3 regions of the Exiguobacterium sp. FD-YE-25-4 genome follow, and region 1 is predicted to be linked to each of the others. Evidence: riboswitches for the same ligand, from Rfam matches in the RefSeq annotation. Region 1 holds a riboswitch; each other region holds the start of a gene.
The links. Region 1 has a riboswitch for S-adenosylmethionine ahead of AC13H5_RS01665 (Na+/H+ antiporter NhaC family protein). Riboswitches for the same ligand answer to the same signal wherever they lie in the genome.

Region 1 (7,424 bases):
GTGCGTCATGCGTCGTAATATGGTCGATCGTCTCGCAAATCCCGCCTTGGTCGATGGCGACGTCGACGATGACCGACCCCGGTGACATCTGTTGCACCATTTCTTTTGTGACGAGTTTCGGTGCTTTCGCGCCTGGGATGAGGACGGCACCGATGACGAGGTCACTGTCAGCCACTTGTTTGGCGATATTGTAGCTGTTTGAGATGAGCGTATTGATCGTGTTGCCGAATTGGTCGTCGATTTGGCGAAGACGGGCTGGACTGATGTCCATGATTGTGACGTTGGCACCGAGGCCGATGGCGATGCGGGCTGCGTTCATCCCGACGACACCTCCCCCGATGACGGTGACGTTCGCACGTGGTACGCCAGGCAAGCCTGACAAGAGAATCCCTTTTCCACCGTGCGGTTTTTCAAGGATTTGGGCCCCGATTTGAGCGGCCATCCGTCCAGCCACTTCGCTCATCGGTGTGAGGAGCGGCAACGTGCGGTCGATTTCAACCGTCTCGTAAGCGATCGCCGTCACGCCTGAATCGACGAGTGCTTTCGTGAGATCTGGTTCGGCTGCCAAGTGCAAGTAGGTGAAGAGCGTCAAGTCCGGACGGAAATAACGATATTCAGACGGTTGCGGTTCTTTTACTTTCAACGCTAATTCGACGTTTCCCCAAACGTCTGCGGCTGTGTCGACGATTGTCGCCCCTGCATCGACATACTCCATGTTCGTGAAGCCGCTCCCGACACCGGCTTCCGTCTCGACGAGAACCTCGTGTCCAAGCTCAGTTAATACGGCTGCACCCATCGGCGTCAAGGCGACGCGGTTTTCATTGTTTTTGATTTCTTTCAATACCCCGATTTTCATGTAAAGTTCCCCTTTCTCTCTACTGACACAATTTGTTCACACCTCTAGTATAGACCCATCCGAAAACGCTGTCTTTAGCATGGATTCTAAAAATGACAATGCCCACTTTGTGAAAAATCACAAAGCGGGCATCAATCATCTTGTCGGTATTGGCCTGCCTTGATGGCGAGGTAAACAGCGGCTCGTTCGGGCAATGAGACTTGCGTAATATTCGTCAGGTCCTCGATGCGGCGAATCCGATAGAGCACGGTGTTCGGATGGATGTGAAGATGGGCGGCGACGCGTTTGACGTTCCCATCAAAATAGAAATACCACTCGAGCGTCGTGACGAGCTCGGTATGATGGGCGACATCATATGCCTGCAAACGCTCGATGGTCGGATGCGTTTCGAGCCGAAGCCCGATTCGGCGAGCGAGATCTGGGACGAGCTGATAAATCCCGATTTGTTCGAACGTGTGCGTCGCGGCAAGCTCATAGGGGAACTTCCGACGAAGCGAGGTGACCTGTCGTGCTTCTTCCATCGCGGCATACAGCATGTCGCTCTCAAAGAAACGACGGCTGACGCCTAAACGTGGATCGACTTCCGTGAATTTCTCTCGGAGCTGTGTCTCGAAGCGATTGGCCCACTGCAAAAGTGCCGTCTCTTCCTCGGCTAACTCCGATTTCATATAATGCCAGACGAGTAGCTGTTGACCATCGATGGCGTGCAACACGACCTCGATCGCTTGTTGGGTCGCGAGAACATAAAACAATCGCTCCGCCAGCTGTGGGGTGATCGGTTGGCCGCACTCGATGATGGTGAGTCGGCTGGCGACAGCAATCGGGGCGAGTTCGTTCAAACGATCGCGATGAGCGGGCGACAAATTGGGGCTGGCCAACACCTCTAAAAAGAAACGCTCGAGCTCGGCATCGATGCGCCGCTCATGCATGGCGATGGTCATGAGCAATTTTTTAGCGATGCTCGCGCCTTCTTTTAACACAGTGAGCTCTTGTTCCGAGAACGGGGTCGTTCGGGCCAGGCTCCAAATATAACCGAGCACATCGTCCTGTTGTTTGATAACGACAGCGGCACGTTCGCCTAAACCGACAGCCACCCGGGCTGGGATGACGACCGGTTCGTCTCGGTCGATCACTTCTTGCAGGATTCCACTTTCCCATAAGTCCTCGATGACCGCTTCCGGCACACGACGGCCGATGATGGTCGCGATGCGGGCCGGGTCGGTCGAGTCGGGGTGGGTGCTGTAGGCGAGCAACTGGTGGTGGCGATTTTCAATCGTGATTGGGGCCCGAATCGCTTGTCCGATTGCTTCGGCGAGTGTATCGAGCGATTCATAAGATTTCTGCAAAAAAGGCATGTCGATTCCTCCTCTCTCTCACTATACCGTCTCTGTTGTGAAAGTTCACAAAAAGATGGAAGTGTTTTGAGAAGAAGGGGCGACATGCCTCTAAAATTCAGCTTAAATCGGGAAAAACAATCCGATGACGAGACCGAGCAGGGCACCGACGATGACTTGGAACGGGGTGTGACCGACCAACTCATTTAAAATCGGTGTCTCATGTTTGATGCCTTTGAAATAGTCGTTCAACAAACGGGCTTGGAACCCGACCGCTTGCCGGACACCGGTCGCGTCGTACATGACGATCGTCGCGAAAATCAGGGCGAGCGCGAACATGCTGGAGTCGAGCCCTTCGATACGCCCGATCACGGTCGTCAATGCGACGACGGTCGAGGAGTGGGAACTTGGCATCCCACCTGAGGCAAACATGATTTCAAGTTCAAAATCTCGTGTTTTAATGAGTTCGGTTACGAGCTTGGCCGCTTGGGCGATGAACCACGCGAGCAAGGCGGCGAGTAAAGGTTCGTTAAAGAGCAATCGATTCACTTCCTGTCTGACAATGGTATCTACACTATACCCGATTCTTTCAGGCACTAGACGTAAAGTTTTTGTCAAAAAAAGCACCTCGAGCATAGGCTCGAAGTGCTTCTCGGTCGATTTTTGTTACCCGACGACGCCTTCAGTCTCCTGAAGTTTGTCCGCGATATTCTCGATGATATAGCGGTTACGTGGATGCTCCTGGCACTCTTTCGAGCATGAACGCATTTGTTTCGGTTCACACTCTTCACAACAGAAGTGTTGAGCATTACACACCGGGTTGGCACAATTAACGTAACGGACCGTCTTCGTCCCACAGTGCATGCACTCGGAAACAACCGACGGATTGACCGTGTTGACTGGGACGTTGATGCGCTCGTCAAAGACGTAGAGCTCGCCTTCCCAATTTTCGCCTTTCGTGGCGTCGTCTTTGCCGTACATGGCGACGCCGCCTTTTAGGTGGAAAATGTTGTCGTGACCTTGGTCACGCATATATGCGGTAAATTTCTCGCAACGGACGCCTCCGGTACAGTACGTGAGTAAGGTTTTCCCTTCGTAGAGGTCCTTGTTCTCTTCGAGCCAATCTGGCATGTAACGAGAAGCCTCTACGTCGATTTTGATCGCATTTTTAAAGTGACCAAGATCGTACTCGTAGTTGTTACGAACATCGAGGATGACGACATCGTCGCGATTCATCATCTCTTTCCATTCTGCCGGTTCGAGGTACGCACCGTGCTGTTTAGGAACGTCGAACTCACCATCAAAGCGCCACGTCACAAGCTCTTTCTTATGACGGACAAAGATTTTTTTGAACGCATGCTCTTCGACTTCATCGATTTTGAACTCGATATCGCTGAAAAGCGGGTTCGCTTTCAAGTCGTTCATGTATTGCTCGGTCTGTTCCCAAGTCCCAGAGCACGTTCCGTTGATTCCTTCGGAAGAAATCAAGATCCGTCCTTTGATGCCAAGGTCCTTACAATACTTGAGGTGCTCTTGTGTGAGCGTTTCTGGGTCTTCGATGTTGACGTACTTATAGTACAGCAAGACCCGCATTGGTTTTGTTTCCATGTTATTACTCCCCTGTGTTCAGTTTTTTGCAGGAAAACGAACGTTGGGTTGTGTCGTTCGACGAGCGGACTTGCCTGCAACCACAAGTCCATATTATATGATAGATATCACAGCGAAATTTCGCAAATACTTTTTATTTTTTTTACTGGCGTGCAGGGGGATGCGTCTTCCTGAGCGAAATCGGGTAAAAGGTATTAATGAAAGTCGAAGGTGGAAACTGATATGCTCACATCACTCCAACAATGGATTATCCAACTGATTGAATGGCTGCAAGAGCTTCCGGGAGGCCCATGGGCAGGACTAGGGGCGCCGTTCCTTGAGGCGATCTTTCCATTTCTTCCGCTCGTCCTCATCATTTCGGCGAACGCGGCCACGTATGGGTTCTTGCTCGGGACGTTATTGTCTTGGGTCGGTAGTTTACTAGGGACGATTCTTGTCTTTACAGCCGTCCGTTACGTATTCCGTAAACCGATGACACGGTGGCTCGAAAAACATAAACAAGGGGTATATTGGCTGGAACGCATCAACCATATGAGCCCGATCTCGCTTGGGTTTTTATATTCGCTCCCGTTCATCCCGGTCAGTTTGATCACATACTTACTTGCCCTCATTCAAATGCCGCTTCGGACATTCATCATGGCGGCGGGGTTCGGGAAACTGCTTGTCGTCTTGATTTTTTCGGTCATTGGTGACCAGTGGGAAGAGTTTATTCAAAGTCCGTTCCGCTTATCGATGCTTGGACTGTTACTGTTTGTTCTTTGGGCGATCAGCCGTGGCCTCGAGGAATTGCTCAAGCGGCGCGCCTTCAAAAAACGCAACGAACAACTTCAACGTGAACGTGAAACGAAACGTCAAACGACCCTTCGAAGCTAGTGCTTCAAAGGGTCGTTTTGGTCAGGCGCGCTTTTTGAAACGCGGGAAGTTAAAGACGATGGCCAGCCCTCCGCAAATGAAGAGCAGGAATGGATAGAACATATACGGGACGAGCGCTGGTGACGCCGTATTCGTCAATTCGGCGGCGATGAGCAGCTGTGCCCCATAAGGCAACAGGCCTTGGACGCCACACGAGAAGATGTCGAGCACACTCGCTGATTTCTTTCGCTCGATGTCATACGTGTCGGCGATATTGGCGGCGAGCGGACCGGCCACGAGAATCGAGATCGTGTTGTTCGCCGTCGCAACGTTCGTCGCGCTGACGAGCCCGGCGATGCTCCATTCGGCACCGGCACGTTTTTGAATCCGCGACGTGAGCGCGTCACGCAAGTAAGTGAGCCCGCCGTTATGCGAGATGAGTCCGACGAGTCCGCCCATGAGGAGCGTCAAGAGCGAAATCTCGGCCATACCCATCATCCCGTCTGCCATAGCCGTGACGTATGAAGTGACAGCCAAACTCCCATCGATCAAACCGATGATGCCGGTCAAGGCAATCCCGCCAAGCAAAACGAGAATGACGTTCAACCCGGTCAAGGCGAGAGCGATGACGGCGAGGTATGGAATGAGTTTATACCATTCGAACGCGGCTGCATCGACAGTCGATTCTCCACTCGATAACACCGATAAGAGGACGATTGTGATAAGGGCGGCCGGGAGGACAATCCAAAAGTTGGTTCGGAATTTGTCACGCATATTGGTACGCTGGGTCCGGACGGCAGCGATTGTCGTGTCCGAGATGAACGACAAGTTGTCCCCGAACATGGCACCACCGACGACGGCAGCCGCCGCGATGGCGATATTGACGCCACTTTCTTCGTGGATACCGAGCGCGATCGGGGCGAGGGCGGCAATCGTGCCCGTCGACGTTCCCATCGCCATCGAGATGAAAGCCGCGATGACGAATAAACCGCTCAGTAGAAGCGAGGACGGTAAAAATGTCAGCGCCGCATTGACGGTCGCGTCGATTGCGCCGATTGCTTCGGCGACACTCGAGAACGCTCCGGCGAGCAAGAAGATGAAGACCATGATCAAAATGCCGGGGTTCCCCGCACCTTGGGCGACACGCTCGACCGTCTGAGTGACGCTGCCTTTCGTCATCATCGCCGCGACGATGACCGCGATCAACGCCGCGATCAGGACCGGGAATTTATAAAAGTCGTTATAGTAGATGCCTGCCCCGATAAAGAAGACGAGGAAGACGAGCAAAGGCAATAGTGCCCATTTGTTAGCTGTCGGTTGTTCCAATCGATTCACCTCATTCATAAAATAAAAAGAGAGCCTTCTGAAAAAAGGCTCTCTCTACAAGAAAACACTTTTTTCATCTTTCGAGCAGACTGCTCGCTGGATTTGGCACAGGTTACCCGCTGCCGAGACGTCACTGGGCCAGTCCCTCAGTCTCTCTTGATAAAAAAGTTGTGATATTTAATTATAAGACACGTTCCCTAACGTACCTGTTTCAAATCCGCTTGTCAATAGCAAACCCCCACGCGGTGAACGTGGGGGTGAGTCAGGTCGTTAAGAAATTGTAATGGGCGACGCGGTTGCGTCCGGCGTACTTCCCGCCGACGTAGAGGGCCCGGTCAGCGTTACGGATCGTATCGTCGAGGCGTTTGTCACCGAACGCCTGAATCGTGTCGACACCGATCGAAGCGGTGACGGGGATATCGATTCCGTCGACGTGGAACGGTTTGTTCTCGATTTGTTGGCGGATGCGCTCGGCGATCTCGACGGCGGCCTCAACATCACAACGGTTTAAGAGCAAGATGAACTCTTCACCGCCGTAACGGGCGGCAAAATCTTCGGTGCGGAGTGCCTGGCGAATCCGCCGTCCAAACTCTTGGAGCACACTGTCCCCGACTTGATGTCCGTGCAAATCGTTGATTTTTTTGAAAAAGTCGATGTCGAGCATCGCGACCGAAATCGGATACATCGAACCGTCCGAGATTTGTTGAATCCCGTATTCGTAAAACGCGCGTGCATTCGCGAGCAGCGTCAAGCTGTCGGTCCGACTTTCCGTGTAAAGACGGTCGCGCTCATGGCAACGGCTGATCGTCCGGTTGAACGACTTGAGAAGTTTGACGATTTCACGTTGGATGGTCGAGGGATACCCATAGACGTGTTCACCCGTCATGACGAGCCACGTGCGAATCCCTTCGATCTCCTCGGACCGAACCGAGATGAAACTATGATAGTCGTCGTCAAATTCGTTCGACAGTGGTGCGTCCCATTCGAAGCGCATCTCATATTCGACCGAGGCTTCGTTCGGATAAGCGTGATCGAGCAAATCGAACACGATGTGACGGTCAATCGGCTGACGCGTCTTCAAATCAAAGTACAGGGTACGGTCGAACAGTTTAAACTCGACGAACCCTTCGTCATAGTGATTGAGCCGCTCACATTGACTGAGAAACACTTCGATGGCTTGCGCCTCGCTCTGCGATAACGACACGGCTTCTTTTGCCTCATCATACTGTTCAATCAACGATTTAAAGGCGTCTTGCCGGCCTTTTTGGATGATGAGCCGCTTGATGAAGAACGTCAACGCGGCAGCGATGCTGCTGACGACGAGTAAATTCGTCTCCCGGAACAACGAGGCCGCCAAAATGAAGACGAGACTGACGATATACGTATAAAACGCGATGCTCAGAAAATCGCGGACCGGGATGTCGACGCGGAACCACCAACCGACTTGA
Region 2 (7,424 bases), 1.3 Mb from region 1:
ATCGAATGGCATCGTAGATTTGAGGTTCGTTCTCACGCGACAAGTTGATCGTCTTCGCGTAGCAACCGCCTTCAATGTTGAAGACGCCGTCAGGAGACCAACCATGCTCGTCGTCCCCGATTAAATGACGTTCTGTGTCGGCCGATAGCGTCGTCTTTCCGGTACCCGATAGCCCGAAGAAGAGAGCCGTCTCGCCGGCGTCCGATACGTTCGCCGAGCAATGCATCGACAAGACATGCTGTTCCGGTAACAGGAAGTTCATGACTGAAAAAATCGATTTTTTAATTTCGCCGCCGTATTCTGTTCCCCCGATCAGAATGGTCCGTTTGGCGAATGAGACGAGAATGAACGTTTCGGAGTTCGTCCCGTCGACTTCCGGATCGGCCTTATAGCTCGGTGCATAGATGACCGTGAACGGATCAAAGGCACCTTGTGTCGGCCATTCGCGCAAGAACAACTGTTTCGCGAACAAGTTGTGCCACGCGTATTCTGTGATGGCCCGCACTGGAAGCGTATAATGCTCGTCAGCCCCGGCAGACGCCTCGAGATAATAGAGCTTGTCTTTCGTCTCGAGATGCGTGAGCACTTTATCGAGCAGTGCCGTGAACTTCTCTTCTGCGATCGGTTGGTTGACCGGACCCCAGTCTACTAAATGATTGCTGACTTCATCTTGCACGACGAATTTGTCTTTCGGTGACCGTCCTGTGAATTTACCTGTACTGACCGATAAAGCCCCGTCTTTCGTCAGTACGCCTTCCCCGTTGCGAATGGCTTCTTCCACCAATTCTGGAACCGTTAAGTTCCGCATCATGTCGGCACCTTTAATTAATTCTTCGATTTTCAGGAGCGTTGTCGCCATCCTGAATCCCACCTTTCCCCTAAATAGATGTGGATGAAATCCGCATACTTCCGCGTTTGATTAGTATGACGTTTTTATTATATGTGACATACTAATCAAAAACAAGCCTTTTTTACCCTTTAAAGTAAGCGCTTTCTTACACTGTCATTCTAACATATTCTGTACCAGGTCATAGTACAAAATCGAAAACCGACAAAAAAATGTTTGATATTTCACAAACATAACTATTGCGAGTTCGTGAAAAGTTTTACGAATTCAGTCGATACGCTTGACAGAACGGGGTGTCATTTATATGATGGTCTTCGTAACGGATACTCTTATTCTGAGCGGTGGAGGGAACAAGGCCCTACGAAGCCCAGCAACCGTCCGATTTGTCATTGTTATTCGGAAAAGGTGCTATCCTGAAGCGAAGCGCAAGCTTCGAACGATAAGAGGGTAAGGAAGAACGATTCAACCTTTCCCATTGAACATGGCGAAAGGTTTTTTTCATTACCGTCCCAAAGCAACGCGTAAGGGGAACGAGTACCGTCCACACATCACCCTTATTATAGGAGGTTTTTCGAAATGGCAAACTTGAACCGTCGACTTTTCACTTCGGAGTCCGTCACGGAAGGACATCCGGATAAAATTTGTGACCAAATCTCAGATGCGATTTTGGATGCGATTTTAGCTGAAGATCCAAACGCCCGCGTTGCGGCTGAGACATCTGTCACGACAGGTCTCGTGCTCGTAGCAGGTGAGATCACAACATCAACTTACGTGGATATCCCGAAAGTTGTTCGTGAAACAGTTCGTGAGATCGGCTACACACGTGCAAAATATGGTTTTGATGCAGAGACTTGTGCTGTCCTCACATCGATTGATGAGCAATCGGTAGACATCGCCCAAGGTGTCGACCAAGCGCTTGAAGCTCGTGAAGGACAAATGACTGAAGAAGAAATCGATGCGATCGGCGCTGGTGACCAAGGTCTCATGTTCGGTTACGCAACAAAAGAGACACCAGAACTCATGCCGCTCCCGATTTCACTCGCGCACAAATTGTCACGTCGTTTGGCAGAAGTTCGTAAGAACGGCACGCTCGCTTACCTTCGTCCTGATGGTAAGACACAAGTGACGGTCGAATACGACGAAGCGAACAACCCGGTTCGCATCGACACAATCGTCATCTCGACGCAACACGCCGAAGACATCACACTCGAACAAATCCAAGCTGATTTGAAAGAGCACGTCATCGACGCGGTCATCCCGTCTGAACTTATCGACGCGGATACAAAATACTTCATCAACCCGACTGGCCGTTTCGTCATCGGTGGACCACAAGGGGATGCAGGCCTTACAGGACGTAAAATCATCGTCGATACGTACGGTGGTTACGCTCGCCACGGCGGCGGCGCGTTCTCAGGTAAAGATCCAACCAAAGTTGACCGTTCAGCGGCGTACGCGGCTCGTTACGTAGCGAAAAACCTCGTTGCAGCGGGACTTGCTGACAAAGCAGAAGTTCAACTTGCTTACGCGATCGGCGTTGCCCACCCGGTATCGATCGCAGTCGACACGTTCGGCACAGGCAAATTGAGCGAGACTGAGCTCGTCGAACTCGTTCGCGAGAACTTCGACCTCCGTCCGGCCGGCATCATCAAGATGCTCGACCTTCGCCGTCCAATCTACAAGCAGACAGCAGCTTACGGCCACTTCGGTCGTACAGACGTTGAACTCCCATGGGAGCAAACGGATAAAGCGGCAGTGCTTGAAGAAGGCGCGAAACGCTTCGCATAAGACAGTAAAAACGACCTTTCTCAGCGAAAGGTCGTTTTTTTGTTAGGCTTGTGTTTTGTTGTCATTCGATGATTCGTTATTGCTTGATGACGTGTCGGATGAAGTTTCTTGCCCGAGCGCCGTATCTTTCGCATCGACGACTTTCTCGCCGATCGATTGAAGATCTGACTTCGCTTCTTGCGCCGTGCCGACGACTTTGTTCACGTCTTCTTTGACCGTGTCGACTTCACCAGCGACTTTCTCGTATACGTTTTGAACGTCAGTGGCAACTTCTTGGATGATTCCAGAAGCTGATTTCACTTGGTCGATGACTTGTGAGGCCTTTCCGGCTGGGTCTTGTTTGACTGTATCGACGAGACCGCCGACCGACGATTTCGCGCTCGAGAACGATTGTTTCGTGTTCTCACGGTTCGACGTGCTAAGTAAGGCGAGCAGACCGCCGACGAGGGCGCCGAGGAGCATCCCGGTCACGACGGTGATTTTAGGGCCACCTGCATTTGCTTGGTCAAACTGACGATTTGGATTGTTGGCTTGCTCTAGTTTTGGATCATGTTGTAGTTTCGGTTCCATAGTAACACTCCTTTTTGTAAGTTGGCATTGATACTCTTATACCCGAGTCAAAATGGAAAATAACGTCTTCCTTCATTTCGACATCAAAAAGTAATGAGCGGGCAGGATATTTTTTTGCTGATGGGGAATGATACTACTAGATTGGCCAAAAGGGGGATGCCGTTATGAAGATCAGGGAAGCCGTACCAGAAGATGCCGCCACCATCCGCGATATTGCGCTCGCAACGGTCAGTGAACAAGACGAGGTTCGTTCAAAAGTAATGGAACGGGCTTATCAGCAAGAAGAGATCGTCCGCGCCATCAGTTCAAGCGAGGAAGCGAAAGAGCAGTTGTTCATTGTCGGTGAAGCCGAAGGCGACGTCATCGGGTTCTATCATGCGATCGACCGCGGGGATACGTGGGAAGTGCTCCGGCTCTATCTTCATCCGACCCATCACCGACAAGGTCTCGGAACGGCCTTATTGTCTCATCTGCGCGAACGTAAAGTTCAACCAATCGAACTGTACGTCGAGAGTTCGAACGAGCAGGCGATCGCCTTTTTGAACCATGAGGCGTTCATCGAATTGAATCGGATTCAAGAGGAAGTGTACGACCAACCGATGGAACTGATTCATTTGCGCTATGACCCGAGCTAAGACCCTAGACGGATTTTCTGACAAACATCAGTCTCGGCTGATGTTTTTTGTTAGTATAAAAACATGGACATAATAAAATGAGGTGACAGTATGACATACGAAGAAGAATCACGAAAAGGGGTCATCGTGATCGTCTATCCGCTCCAGTTCACGTCACGCTTGAGCGAGGCGTTTTTAGGACGGTTACGTGACGAATATGAAGTTCTCGTCGTGACCGGACAGACGGTCGGCTTGACGGCGGAAGACCATAAGCTGTTAATCAAGAACACGCTACGCGAGGCGAGCCAGTACAAACTGCCGATTCACGTCATCGCCTTCAGTCTCGGGGCGTTGTTAACGAACCGATTGCTCCAGGAATACGATGTGCCGCTCGGCAGTTTGACGTATATCTCACCCTTGTTCGATTGGCATCCGTCCCGCCAAATCGGCGGATTGAAACAAGTCGTCGCGAGTGCGGTCGACCGTTTCCGTCCGGATTTGCCGCTCGGCATGATGACGTTCATGGGTGCAGGCGAAGAGTCCTCCCGCTTCGGTGAGATCACCTACGGGCAATACCGGGAAATCGAGGAAGAGATCGTCGAGCACCAAGAAGAGAAGAAACATTTGCCGCGCCTCCCACTCGCTTGCTTCTATGCGCCGGACGACCGCTTCGCCGATGTGAAGCTGACGCTCAACGTCTGTCGAAAAATCGGCGGCGATCAAGTGTACATCCGCCGGCTCGAAGGCTTCCCGCATTTCGGCTATGAACGACTGAACACGAAGTTCGCGGAGACGCTCATCACGTTTTATGAATTGATTCGAGAATGACAAAACAGGCGACTCGCTCGAGTCGCCTGTTTTCATGCACGTTTTTCAATCGCCACGATGAACGGGGGATGATTGATTTGATTGATGAAGCCGTAACGGAGGACGCCGGCCCGCTTTTGGTCGAGTGCCTCGACGTAGGCGAGTACCTCGTCGCGCTCGATTTTGCCGCTATCATGGCCATGATAGATGACGACGACGATGACACCACCGACGGCCATGACGTCGAGCAGTTGCTCGAGGGCGTCGATGGTCGTATTGCCCGTCGTCGTGACCGACTTGTCGCTTCCCGGTAAATAACCGAGGTTGAACACGGCGGCTGTGATCGGGCGTGTCTCGTCCGCTACAATTTCTCGGACGGTGTCGTGGCTGTCGTGGATGACAGTGACGCGGTCCGTCAATGCTGCTTCCTCGATGCGAATGCGTGTCGCCTCGACCGCCGCTGCTTGGACATCAAACGCGTAGACGTGTCCCGTCGCCTCGACGAGTTCGGCTAAAAACAATGTATCGTGCCCGTTGCCGGCCGTCATATCGATGGCGACGGCACCAGGTGTGACGTGTTCACGGAGTAGGTACTTCGCGAACGGTAAGACTCTCATTAATCCCATGGCTCTCATCCTTCTTTTTTCCTTGGAAGGAATCACGACGCACCAGTTCGGCATCGATGGCGTTCAAGACGGCCATCTTGTGCCGGCTCCACGTCGGACCGATCAACAGATCCGGTGGCCCGTCACCGGTCAACCGATGGATGACGATCTCGGGTGGTAACGTCTCAAGCTGGTCGCAGACGAGGGAGACGTAAGTCGTCTCGTCCATGAGCTCGAGCAATCCTTTTTCGTACTGACGGGCGAGTGGCGTGTGCTTCAAGACGTGGAGCAAATGGATCTTGATTCCTTGTATGTCCATTTTAGCAACTTCTCGCGCCGTGTCGAGCATCATCTCTGTCGTCTCGCCAGGGAGACCGTTAATGATATGGACAACCACGTTTATATTGCGTCGGCGGAGCTTGGCGAGACCTTCGAGGAACGTCTTGTAGTCATGGCCACGATTGATTTTTTTCGCTGTCACATCGTGAATCGTCTGTAGGCCGAGTTCGATCGTGAGGGACGTCCGCTCATTCAACTCGGCGAGATAGTCGACGACGTCGTCCGGCAGACAGTCCGGCCGGGTCGCAATCGATAGACCGACGACACCTTCCTCTTTAAGGGCAGGCTCGAACAATTCCCGGAGCCGGGCGACGGGGGCATACGTGTTGCTGAACGCTTGGAAGTAAGCGATGTAGCGGGCTTCTTTCCACTTTCGATGCAACCGAGCTTTCACTTCGGCAAATTGGACCGGGATCGGATCGCAGGCGTTGCCGGCAAAATCACCGCTGCCGTCGTCCGAACAGAACGTACAGCCGCCCTTCGAGACGAGCCCGTCCCGGTTCGGACAAGTGAAAGCGCCGTCGAGCGGTACCTTGAACACTTTCCCGCCGAACTCACGGCGATATGCTTCATTTAATTTGTGGTATCTGGCGTCACCAAATGGATGTTGCATGAATATCCTCTCCTTCTTTGCTCATGCTATCACAAGCTTTCCTCGTGTTTACTTCATAATAAGTAATTTTTCTTGACAGTTATGGGGCGTTCCGTTAGCTTGGAGAAGGACTTATTCTTGATTCGGCCGTCGTGCCGAATTTTTATCGTTAAACGGGAATGAAAGGAGTAACTGGTATGAACAATAAAATGCCGATTTCGGTATGGATTTTGGTCATTGCGATGGCGCTCAATACAACGGCGGCGTCTTTTTTATGGCCATTTAACACACTCTATATAAATGGATATTTAGGCGAATCGATGACGCTCGCAGGGATTGCCCTCCTCGTCAACTCGGCGCTCGCCATCGCTGGGAACTATATCGGGGGCACGCTGTTTGACCGGATTGGCGGGAAGCGGACGCTCATCCTCGCGGTCGGGCTGTTGCTCGCGAGCTCGCTCGGCTTCTTGTTGTTTCATGCCACATTCCTCGGTTACTTGGGCTGGCTTGGATTGATTGGGTTTTCGGGTGGCCTCGTCTTCCCGACCGTGTACGCGTTCGCCGGCTTGATTTGGCCGGAAGGCGGACGCCGTTCGTTCAACGCGATCTATGTTGCTCAAAACGTCGGGGTCGCCCTCGGGACGGCGATGAGCGGGCAAATCGCGCGCATCGACATCGAGTGGATCTTTTACGCGAACTTCTTCTTATCGGTCTTGTTCGTCGTCGTCCTCTTATTCGGGCTCCGTTATTTGAAAGACCCGGCCCGTCCGGTCGTCCAATCGCAGCTTGAGGCTGCGGCGACGACGTTGTCCGGCGCGACGATGAAATCGATGTGGTTCGTCGCCATCGGTTACGCGGCCCTTTGGTTCGTTTACGTGCAGTGGCAAGGCACGATCGCTGTCCATTCGAAAGACCTCGGCGTGACAATCAGCCAGTATTCGCTCCTTTGGACGGTGAACGGCGCCTTGATCGTGTTCGCTCAACCGCTCCTCAACCGGGCCCTTCGTTACTTTGAAGACGATTTGAAGAAACAACTCATCGTTGGCGCCGTTATTTTCCTCGCCGCCTTCGCGGTCGTTCCGTTCGCGGGGGGCTTTACGATGTTCATGGTCGCGATGGTCGTCATGACGATCGGGGAGATGTTCATTTGGCCGGCCGTTCCGACGATTGCCGCGAAACTCGCACCGCCGGGGAAAGCAGGACAGTTCCAAGGACTCGTCAATATCGCGGCCTCGGTCGGTCGGATGATCGGCCCGACCTTATCG
Region 3 (7,424 bases), 1.2 Mb from region 1:
ATACCGCCGATCATCCGCTCATCGAACCAGATTCCGAAGTCGAGCGAACGTTCGGGCGCATCGTCCGGCGTGAACACGAACGTCGCTTTTACATCCGGGTCACGATTGATTGGGACGGGGTGGTCTTCCCATTTGATTTCTTCGGTCGTTCGGTCAAGCTCGGCATTCGTCTCAGCGTCGGTAATGGTGCGTGTCGGCCCGTAGTCCCCATCAGTATGTATCGTTTGGTACTCGATACGAGACGGATCCACGTCTTCCTCGCTACTGGCACAACCTCCAAGCAACAGTCCCGCGCAGATGACATATCCAGCTAACATGCGTTTCAACAGCGCATCCCTCCCTGATTCACGTCCAATCTGTTCATTCGAACGCTTGCGGGTACAGTTCTTGGAACGTCTCCGCCCCGACGCTCGACAGTTTGAACACTTCACCGGTCTTCACGTCTTTCACATAGACATCGACTTTTTTCGACCGTTGCTGGTAGCTGACCTCGAACTGTTGCCCAAGATTTCCACGCAATAGCGTCAAATACTTATAATCTTCCGTTTCACCGCTCTTCGTCGACGGGCGCGCGGTCTCGATGGCTTCGACCAATCGATCATACGCCTCGCCACTCACGCTGACGGCGTCCGGATAAGGGAGCGGGACTTCACGGTGGTACGGATACTTATGGAGGTAAGCAATCGAAACCTTCTCTAACTCGGTAGAATCACTGAGCAACGGGATCGGTTTGAACCGCATCCACAAGGTCTTCGTCACCATCTGTCCGTCCACCTCGACCGTAATATCGTAAAGCGGAATTTGTTTCGACGGTTCCATCGTTCCACCTTCGAATACCCGACGGAAGGTCAGACTGTCTGCCCCATTGAGCAGGTCGGTATCTTGAAGAATGGATGAAGAGTAGCGAGCCCCGTCCCCGCCATAGGACATGAGCAGATGAGGCAGGTTCGTCTCCGTATCCCGCCCTAGTGCGATGAACACATCAAACTGTCTGAGGTTCGGCGAAAAGTCGAAGGATGGGTTAAAGAAGCCCCATTCTCCAATCCCAATCTCGACCGTGCCGTTAAATCCGGGGGACATCCTCATGAGCGTGACCGGATACGGCTCGATATCTTGTCCATTCTCGTAGAAGGCGTCCGGCTCATGTAGCGAGGCCCGCTCGTTCTCCGTCGCGACATGGACGTTCGGAAGGAACGAGACTTCAGTGCCAACTTCGTCTTTTAAGAAAGACGGCCGTGCCTCGAGCTCGACGGCTTGGTACCCTGGGATCCCATCCATTTGATGCGACCTACAGAGCGCATAGACCGCATCTCCCTCGACATACGTCACTTCGTCGAAGGCGTATCCGTCATAGTCGTCATTCATAAACGGGGCGCGGGTCGCGTAGGCCATCCCGAGTATGGAAAACGTCTCTCCAGCTAGTTCGGTCAATCGTTCCTCATCTTCACATTGGTTCAAGATTGTTTCGGCATCCACTACAGGCTCTTGACTGTTCATCGTGACCCGTTCGGCCTGCCAGTGTTCCTCGATATGGCCATAGCGGACGACGTCCACGTCTTCCGAACAACCCGCCGTCATCAACAAGAGCGACATTGCCGCCAACGTTCGTTTCTTCATGTTCAACCCACTCATTTCGTCTTCAAATCAGGGAAGTAAGACAAGAACGTCTCTGCCCCTTCGCTCGTCAGTTTATACGTCTCCTTGGTCGATCGGTCCGTCACGTAAATATCTAGCTTCTTCGAGCGCTGTTTATATGTCACCTCGAACTCTTGTCCCTTGAGTCCGTCGACGATTGTGAGATAAGGATAGTTCCCTTGATCACCCGTGCGCTTCGTCGGCTCAGCCGAGGCGATTGCTTGAATGAGGTCATCCATCTCGTTACCGGCCGCACGCAGCACGGTCGGATACGTCAATATCGATTCGCTGTTGAACCGTTTCTCGTGTAGGTAAATCAGTGGCCCTGACACAACCGGCATATACTGCTCGTCCGGATTGTCTTTAAGCGCCTTTTGTTCAGAAATCGTCAACAGTTCAGAGGCACGATATGTAATGGTCGCGATTTCGGTCACCGCTTTCCCGTCACGGGTATAATTGAACTCATACAATGGATAGGATTTGTCGGGTAATAGTTCCGAACGAAGTGGCAGTCGTTTGACTGTCAACTCTTCATACGACTGTTCTCCTTTTACCGGGTCGATAATTTCATCTAGCGGACTCATTGTGAAATAGAGGTCCGCGAGCATCAATAAAACATAGGGTTTCTTTTCATCGGGATGATATCCGATTGCGATTTTTACCTCATCTATGTGTGCCATCATCGGGTCGAACATAAGCACTGGGAAAGCGAGTTGTCGATCTCCAATGGTCAATTCCACCTCGCCGTGGAAGGCCGGTATGAACGTGACGATGGTATCAGGAAAAGGTTCGACAGCATTATTCGGCTCCAATAATCCATCCGTATCGAGGAATTCTGCTTGAGTAGTTTCGTCGGCAGGTTCGATGAAAGGGTTTCGTTGAATTCGCTTCCCGTTCTGTGTATCAACGAATGGGGGGAATGACTCAATGACCTCGGCTTGAAAGCGTTCCGAGAGCATATCGCGACAAAGTGCATAATGCTCATCGCCTTTGATGTACGTCACCGATTTATATGCATATTCATCTCCCGTATCGGTCATCTGATGGCGATTCGCGATGACCGTATCGTAAACCGTCAAGTCTCCCTTCAATTCAGTCGTCAATTCCCCGGTACAGGCCTGTAACGTCTCATCGACCGATTCGAGGGCTTCCGGTTGCTCTAAGGAATACTTGTTAACGGTCCAATGCGCATCGACATACGACAAGTTCACGACGTCTGGCTTTTCCCCACCGCAACTGGCCAATAAGCCCATGGATAATACGAGTGCACTGGCTAACTTTTTCAAATCATCCGCCCCTTAAAATCTATTTGTACCAATTTTACCATTATATGACTTTAAGGAGGAACAGGAAAAAACCCGTCCACTCTCATGGACGGGTTCGCTCATTCAATTATACGGCTTGATCAATCGCACGCGTCAGTCGCGTCTCGACGTCGTGGGCGATCGATTGAAGCGACTCATCCTCAATCAGCTCGATCAGTTTCGTCGGCTTCGGCATCCCGACATGGGTCGACCCATCTTTCGTGAAGACAGCGAGCTTACAAGGCAGGAAATAGCCGCCTTCCCGATGTGTCGTGATGACTTTCTTCGCTTCTTTCGGATTACATACTTCAAGGATGCGATAGTCCCCGTCGATCGCTTGGCCTTTCTCTTCGAGCGTCTCGCTCAAATCAAAGTCCCAGAGCACTCCGAACTCTTCTTCCTTGAGCGTCGCTTTCAGCTTCTCGACGACCGCTTCGACCGTCTGGTCCGTCTTGACCGTGTAATCAAACATGTAAATCCCTCCTCGGTTATGGTCTCTTTCGTCATGTACCCGAACTGACTGACGACAAATCGTCCGATGGCGATAAAAAGTATATGTGATTTGAAACATATTTCGCGTTCGAAACGTATGAATGAGAGAAAATAGAGAAGTCCATACTTACGTAAAGGAGAAGTGGTTGCCGTGACGGTCACCGTATTCACACATACAAGCTGCAGTTCTTCCCGTAAGACGATTGATTGGTTACGCGAACAGAACATCCCATTCATCGAGAAAAAATTGACCGATCAAGGGATGTCGTTCACCGAGTTCAAAGACATGCTCCGCCTCACCGAGAACGGGACGACCGACCTGTTGTCCGTCCAAAAGAGCGTGTACAAACAAGCGGCGGACCAACTTGACGAGATGTCGCTCCGTGAGCTGTACAGCTTTGTGGCGTCGCACCCCCAAATCTTGAAGAGTCCGATCGTCGTCGACGACAATCGGATTCAAATCGGGTTCAGCGAGAAAGAGATTCGTACGTTCATCCCGCGCCATGACCGAATCGCCGAATTGAAACGATTGCTCGACAACAAGTAAGAGCCCTGCCGAAGCAGAGCTCTTTTCTTATGCCTTCTTGAGTCGGGCCGCCAAGCGGTTACCGAACGATTGAATGGATTGGACGAGCAGGATCAAGACGAAGATGGTCACGTACATGACCTCCGGTTCGAACCGGAGATGCCCGTATTGGTAAGCGATATCGCCGAGTCCGCCGGCCCCGACGAGTCCTGCCATCGCGGTCGCCCCGATCAAACCGATTGTCGCGATCGTCAAACCGAGCACGATTGAAGAGCGGGCCTCCCGGATCAACACGTACCAGATGATTTTACGGGTCGAGATGCCCATCGCCTCATACGCCTCGACGACCCCACGGTCGACCTCGAGTAGCGCCGACTCCATGAGCCGGGCGATATACGGGGCCGTGAACACGATGAGCGGCAACAGGACGCCTTGGACGCCAATCGTCGTGCCCATGATAAAACGGGTGAACGGGAGGATGAAGAATAAGAGAATGATGAACGGGATGGAACGGACGACGTTGATGACACTTGATAACGCCCCGTAGAAATAACGATTGGCGAGCCGGCCGTTCGGTCGCGTCAAGACGAGAAGCGTCCCGAGCGGCAGTCCAATCAACGTCGAGATGACGAGCGCGATGCCGGTCATCGTGAGCGTCTGGATCGTCCCCGTCCAAATCAAGTCACCCCAATTTTCCCAAAACTGAAGCACGGTTCGTCACCTCCTTCACTTTCACACCGCTCGCCTCTAAGAAGCGGACGGCTTGGTCGGTCTGGGCCTCATCCCCGTCCAAATGGACGAGTAGATTGCCGACGAGACCGCCTTTTAGCTTTTTGATGCCGCCCCCGATGATATTCGGGAGCAAGCCGAACCGTTTCGTCAACTGGGCGAGCACGGCCTGTTCACTCTGATGACCGATGAACGACAAGTTGACGAGCATCCCGTGCGTGCTCAACTCTTCGACGACCTCTTTCGGGACATCGAGGTTCGTCTTCAAGAACTTGCGTGTCGTCGCATGCTGCGGGTCCGAGAACACGTCGAGCACGTCCCCTTCCTCGATGATTCGGCCGGCCTCGATGACCGCGACCCGGTCACAGATGCGCTCGATGACTTCCATCTCGTGCGTGATCAAAAAGATCGTCAGTCCGAGCTCGCGGTTGATGTCGAGCAAGAGGTCGAGGATCGACTCGGTCGTCTCCGGGTCGAGCGCGCTCGTCGCCTCGTCGCTGAGCAGGATATCCGGCTCGTGCGCGAGGGCCCGGGCGATGGCGACACGTTGCTTCTGTCCGCCCGAGAGTTGCTCGGGATAATGTTTTCGATGGTCCGTCAAGCCGACGATGTCGAGGTATTTGTCGACGCGAGCGCGGATCGTTGCCTTGTCGAGACCCTCAAGCCGGAGCGGGATGGCGACGTTATCTTCGACGGTCGCCGTCTTGAGCAGGTTGTAGTGTTGGAAGATCATTCCGATTCGATGGCGGAGTTTTGAGAGCCCACGTTTGTCGAGCTTCGTGATGTCCTGTCCTTCGATCTCGACCTGGCCCGAGGTCGGGCGTTCGAGCAGGTTGATCATGCGGATGAGCGTGCTCTTGCCGGCCCCGCTTCGACCGATGATGCCGAAGATCTCGCCTTTCTCGATCGTGAGCGAGACGTCGTCGAGTGCGGTGACAGCACCTTTGTTCACCGTGAACGTCTTCGTGATTCCTTTTAGTGCGATCATAGGCCCTCCTTAAAACGCCGGGACGATTGAGCCGTTGAACGTCTCTTCGATGAACGTCCGGACCTCGTCCGAGTGATAGTACGATTTGAGTGTCTCGACGACTTCGTCATCCTTGTTATCGGTGCGGACGACGACGTAGTTCGGATACGGGTTGTCGACCGTGTCTTCGTGGAACAAGGCGTCCTCATTGATCGACAGGCCGGCACCCATCGCGAAGTTCGTGTTGATGGCCGCGAGTGCGACTTCCGGGAGCTGGGTCGGGAGCTGAGACGCCTCGAGCTCGATGAATTCGAGGTTGAGCGGGTTTTCAGCGATGTCGCGTTTCGTCGCCTTGTCCGTCAAGCCTTCCTTCAGCGTGATGAGGCCCGCTGTCTCATAGAGACGGAGTGCGCGCAGCTCGTTCGCCGGGTCGTTCGGGACGGCGACCTTGTCGCCTTCTTTCAAGTCCTCAATGTCGGTCAACTTTTCCGAGTAAAGACCCATTGGGAACGCGACGGTCTTGAACACATCGTCGATCTTATAGCCTTTGTCGGACTTTTGCAGTTCAAGGAATGAGAGCGTCTGATAACTGTTCACGTCGAGACTGCCCTCGGCGAGCGCCGTGTTCGGGGTGTTATAGTCGTTGAACACTTTGATGTCGAGCTCGTGGCCGTCCTCGGCCGCGAGTTCTTTCACTTTTTCGGCGATTTGTTGGTGTGGACCGCCCGTGACGCCGATCGTGAGCGACTCCGTGCTGAGCGATTCGCTCGCGTCCGATTGACCGCACGCCGAGAGTACGATGGCGGCGAGTAGTGAAGTTCCTGCGAGTGCTGTTTTCTGTTTGATGTTCATCTGTTTTTCCTCCTCCAAAATGAAAGCCCGCTACTCATGAAGAGTGGCGGGCACGACAAGACAAAGTCGGACACGCTCATCTCCCAGACGTTCCGTCTGTTGGAATTAGCACCATGATCATAATGATCTGGTTGCCGGGTTTCATAGGGCCAGTCCCTCCACCACTCTTGATAAGCAATCGGTCTATTTAATTGTTATCATCTTACTTTCAATTCTTTTATTTGTAAATAGAAAATTGCAAATTTTCAAATATTATTTTCAGAAAGTCTTTATCGAGCGGCTTTGGCAACTGTTGCAGCTCGGTCTCCGTCATGACGGAGTCGACCAATACCGGGATGTCGCTCGACCCGACCCCGAGCGTCTCGAGCGTCGTCGGGGCACCGAACTCGCTTAGCCAAGCCTCCAAATACGGGGTATCGGCCGAGCACCGCAACCGCTCTTGGACGATCAAGCCGAAGCCGACCTTGTCCCCGTGTAAGAAACGGTGCGTCGACTCGAAGCGACTAAGAGCGTTATGGACCGCATGGCCCACGGCGACCCGTGTCCCGGCGTCACCAAATCCTCCGACGGCACCTCCGATGGCGAGCACGTGATCGACAGCGAAGCGGACGTCGTCACTATACGACTCAAAAGTGTGCTCGCTCAAATCAAGTTCGACGAGACGCCCGCACTGCTCGGCCAAGACGAGCCCGGTGTTGACGCCCGCGTCGACCGAGCTGTCACCGCTCAAGTAACGGGCCTCGTAAAACTTCGCGACCGTGTCGATGACACCGGCTCGGAAGTATTCATATGGAGAGCGCGAGATGACCCGCGAGTCAACGATGACCCGTTCGATGACGACGCGGAACATGTCGTAGCGGTCGTAGCTCCCGTCCTCCCGATAGACGACGCTGAGAGGCGTGAACGCCGCACAGTTCGA

Region 2: it holds a riboswitch for S-adenosylmethionine, as region 1 does, so the genes downstream of both, metK (methionine adenosyltransferase) here and AC13H5_RS01665 (Na+/H+ antiporter NhaC family protein) in region 1, are expected to answer to the same signal.
Region 3: it holds a riboswitch for S-adenosylmethionine, as region 1 does, so the genes downstream of both, AC13H5_RS08010 (MetQ/NlpA family ABC transporter substrate-binding protein) here and AC13H5_RS01665 (Na+/H+ antiporter NhaC family protein) in region 1, are expected to answer to the same signal.

The regions. Positions count from the first base shown of each region.
Region 1 covers NZ_CM168041.1:319,151-326,574, forward strand. Annotated here, with positions in the region: gene ald (alanine dehydrogenase) at 1-856, opposite strand, end outside; gene AC13H5_RS01645 (PucR family transcriptional regulator) at 988-2,211, opposite strand; gene AC13H5_RS01650 (divergent PAP2 family protein) at 2,314-2,739, opposite strand; gene trhO (oxygen-dependent tRNA uridine(34) hydroxylase TrhO) at 2,857-3,798, opposite strand; gene AC13H5_RS01660 (TVP38/TMEM64 family protein) at 4,021-4,671, shown strand; gene AC13H5_RS01665 (Na+/H+ antiporter NhaC family protein) at 4,693-5,994, opposite strand; SAM riboswitch class I at 6,047-6,142, opposite strand; gene AC13H5_RS01670 (GGDEF domain-containing protein) at 6,239-7,424, opposite strand, start outside.
Region 2 covers NZ_CM168041.1:1,962,575-1,969,998, reverse strand. Annotated here, with positions in the region: gene pckA (phosphoenolpyruvate carboxykinase (ATP)) at 1-859, opposite strand, end outside; SAM riboswitch class I at 1,174-1,293, shown strand; gene metK (methionine adenosyltransferase) at 1,424-2,632, shown strand; gene AC13H5_RS10170 (hypothetical protein) at 2,675-3,202, opposite strand; gene AC13H5_RS10165 (GNAT family N-acetyltransferase) at 3,367-3,837, shown strand; gene AC13H5_RS10160 (alpha/beta fold hydrolase) at 3,928-4,644, shown strand; gene mnmM (tRNA 5-(aminomethyl)-2-thiouridylate-methyltransferase MnmM) at 4,677-5,249, opposite strand; gene mnmL (tRNA modification radical SAM protein MnmL/YtqA) at 5,203-6,180, opposite strand; gene AC13H5_RS10145 (MDR family MFS transporter) at 6,357-7,424, shown strand, end outside.
Region 3 covers NZ_CM168041.1:1,541,671-1,549,094, forward strand. Annotated here, with positions in the region: gene AC13H5_RS07975 (hypothetical protein) at 1-326, opposite strand, end outside; gene AC13H5_RS07980 (hypothetical protein) at 361-1,617, opposite strand; gene AC13H5_RS07985 (hypothetical protein) at 1,629-2,921, opposite strand; gene AC13H5_RS07990 (DUF302 domain-containing protein) at 3,028-3,411, opposite strand; gene AC13H5_RS07995 (Spx/MgsR family RNA polymerase-binding regulatory protein) at 3,583-3,978, shown strand; gene AC13H5_RS08000 (methionine ABC transporter permease) at 4,006-4,605, opposite strand; gene AC13H5_RS08005 (methionine ABC transporter ATP-binding protein) at 4,640-5,674, opposite strand; gene AC13H5_RS08010 (MetQ/NlpA family ABC transporter substrate-binding protein) at 5,684-6,505, opposite strand; SAM riboswitch class I at 6,579-6,682, opposite strand; gene AC13H5_RS08015 (iron-containing alcohol dehydrogenase family protein) at 6,723-7,424, opposite strand, start outside.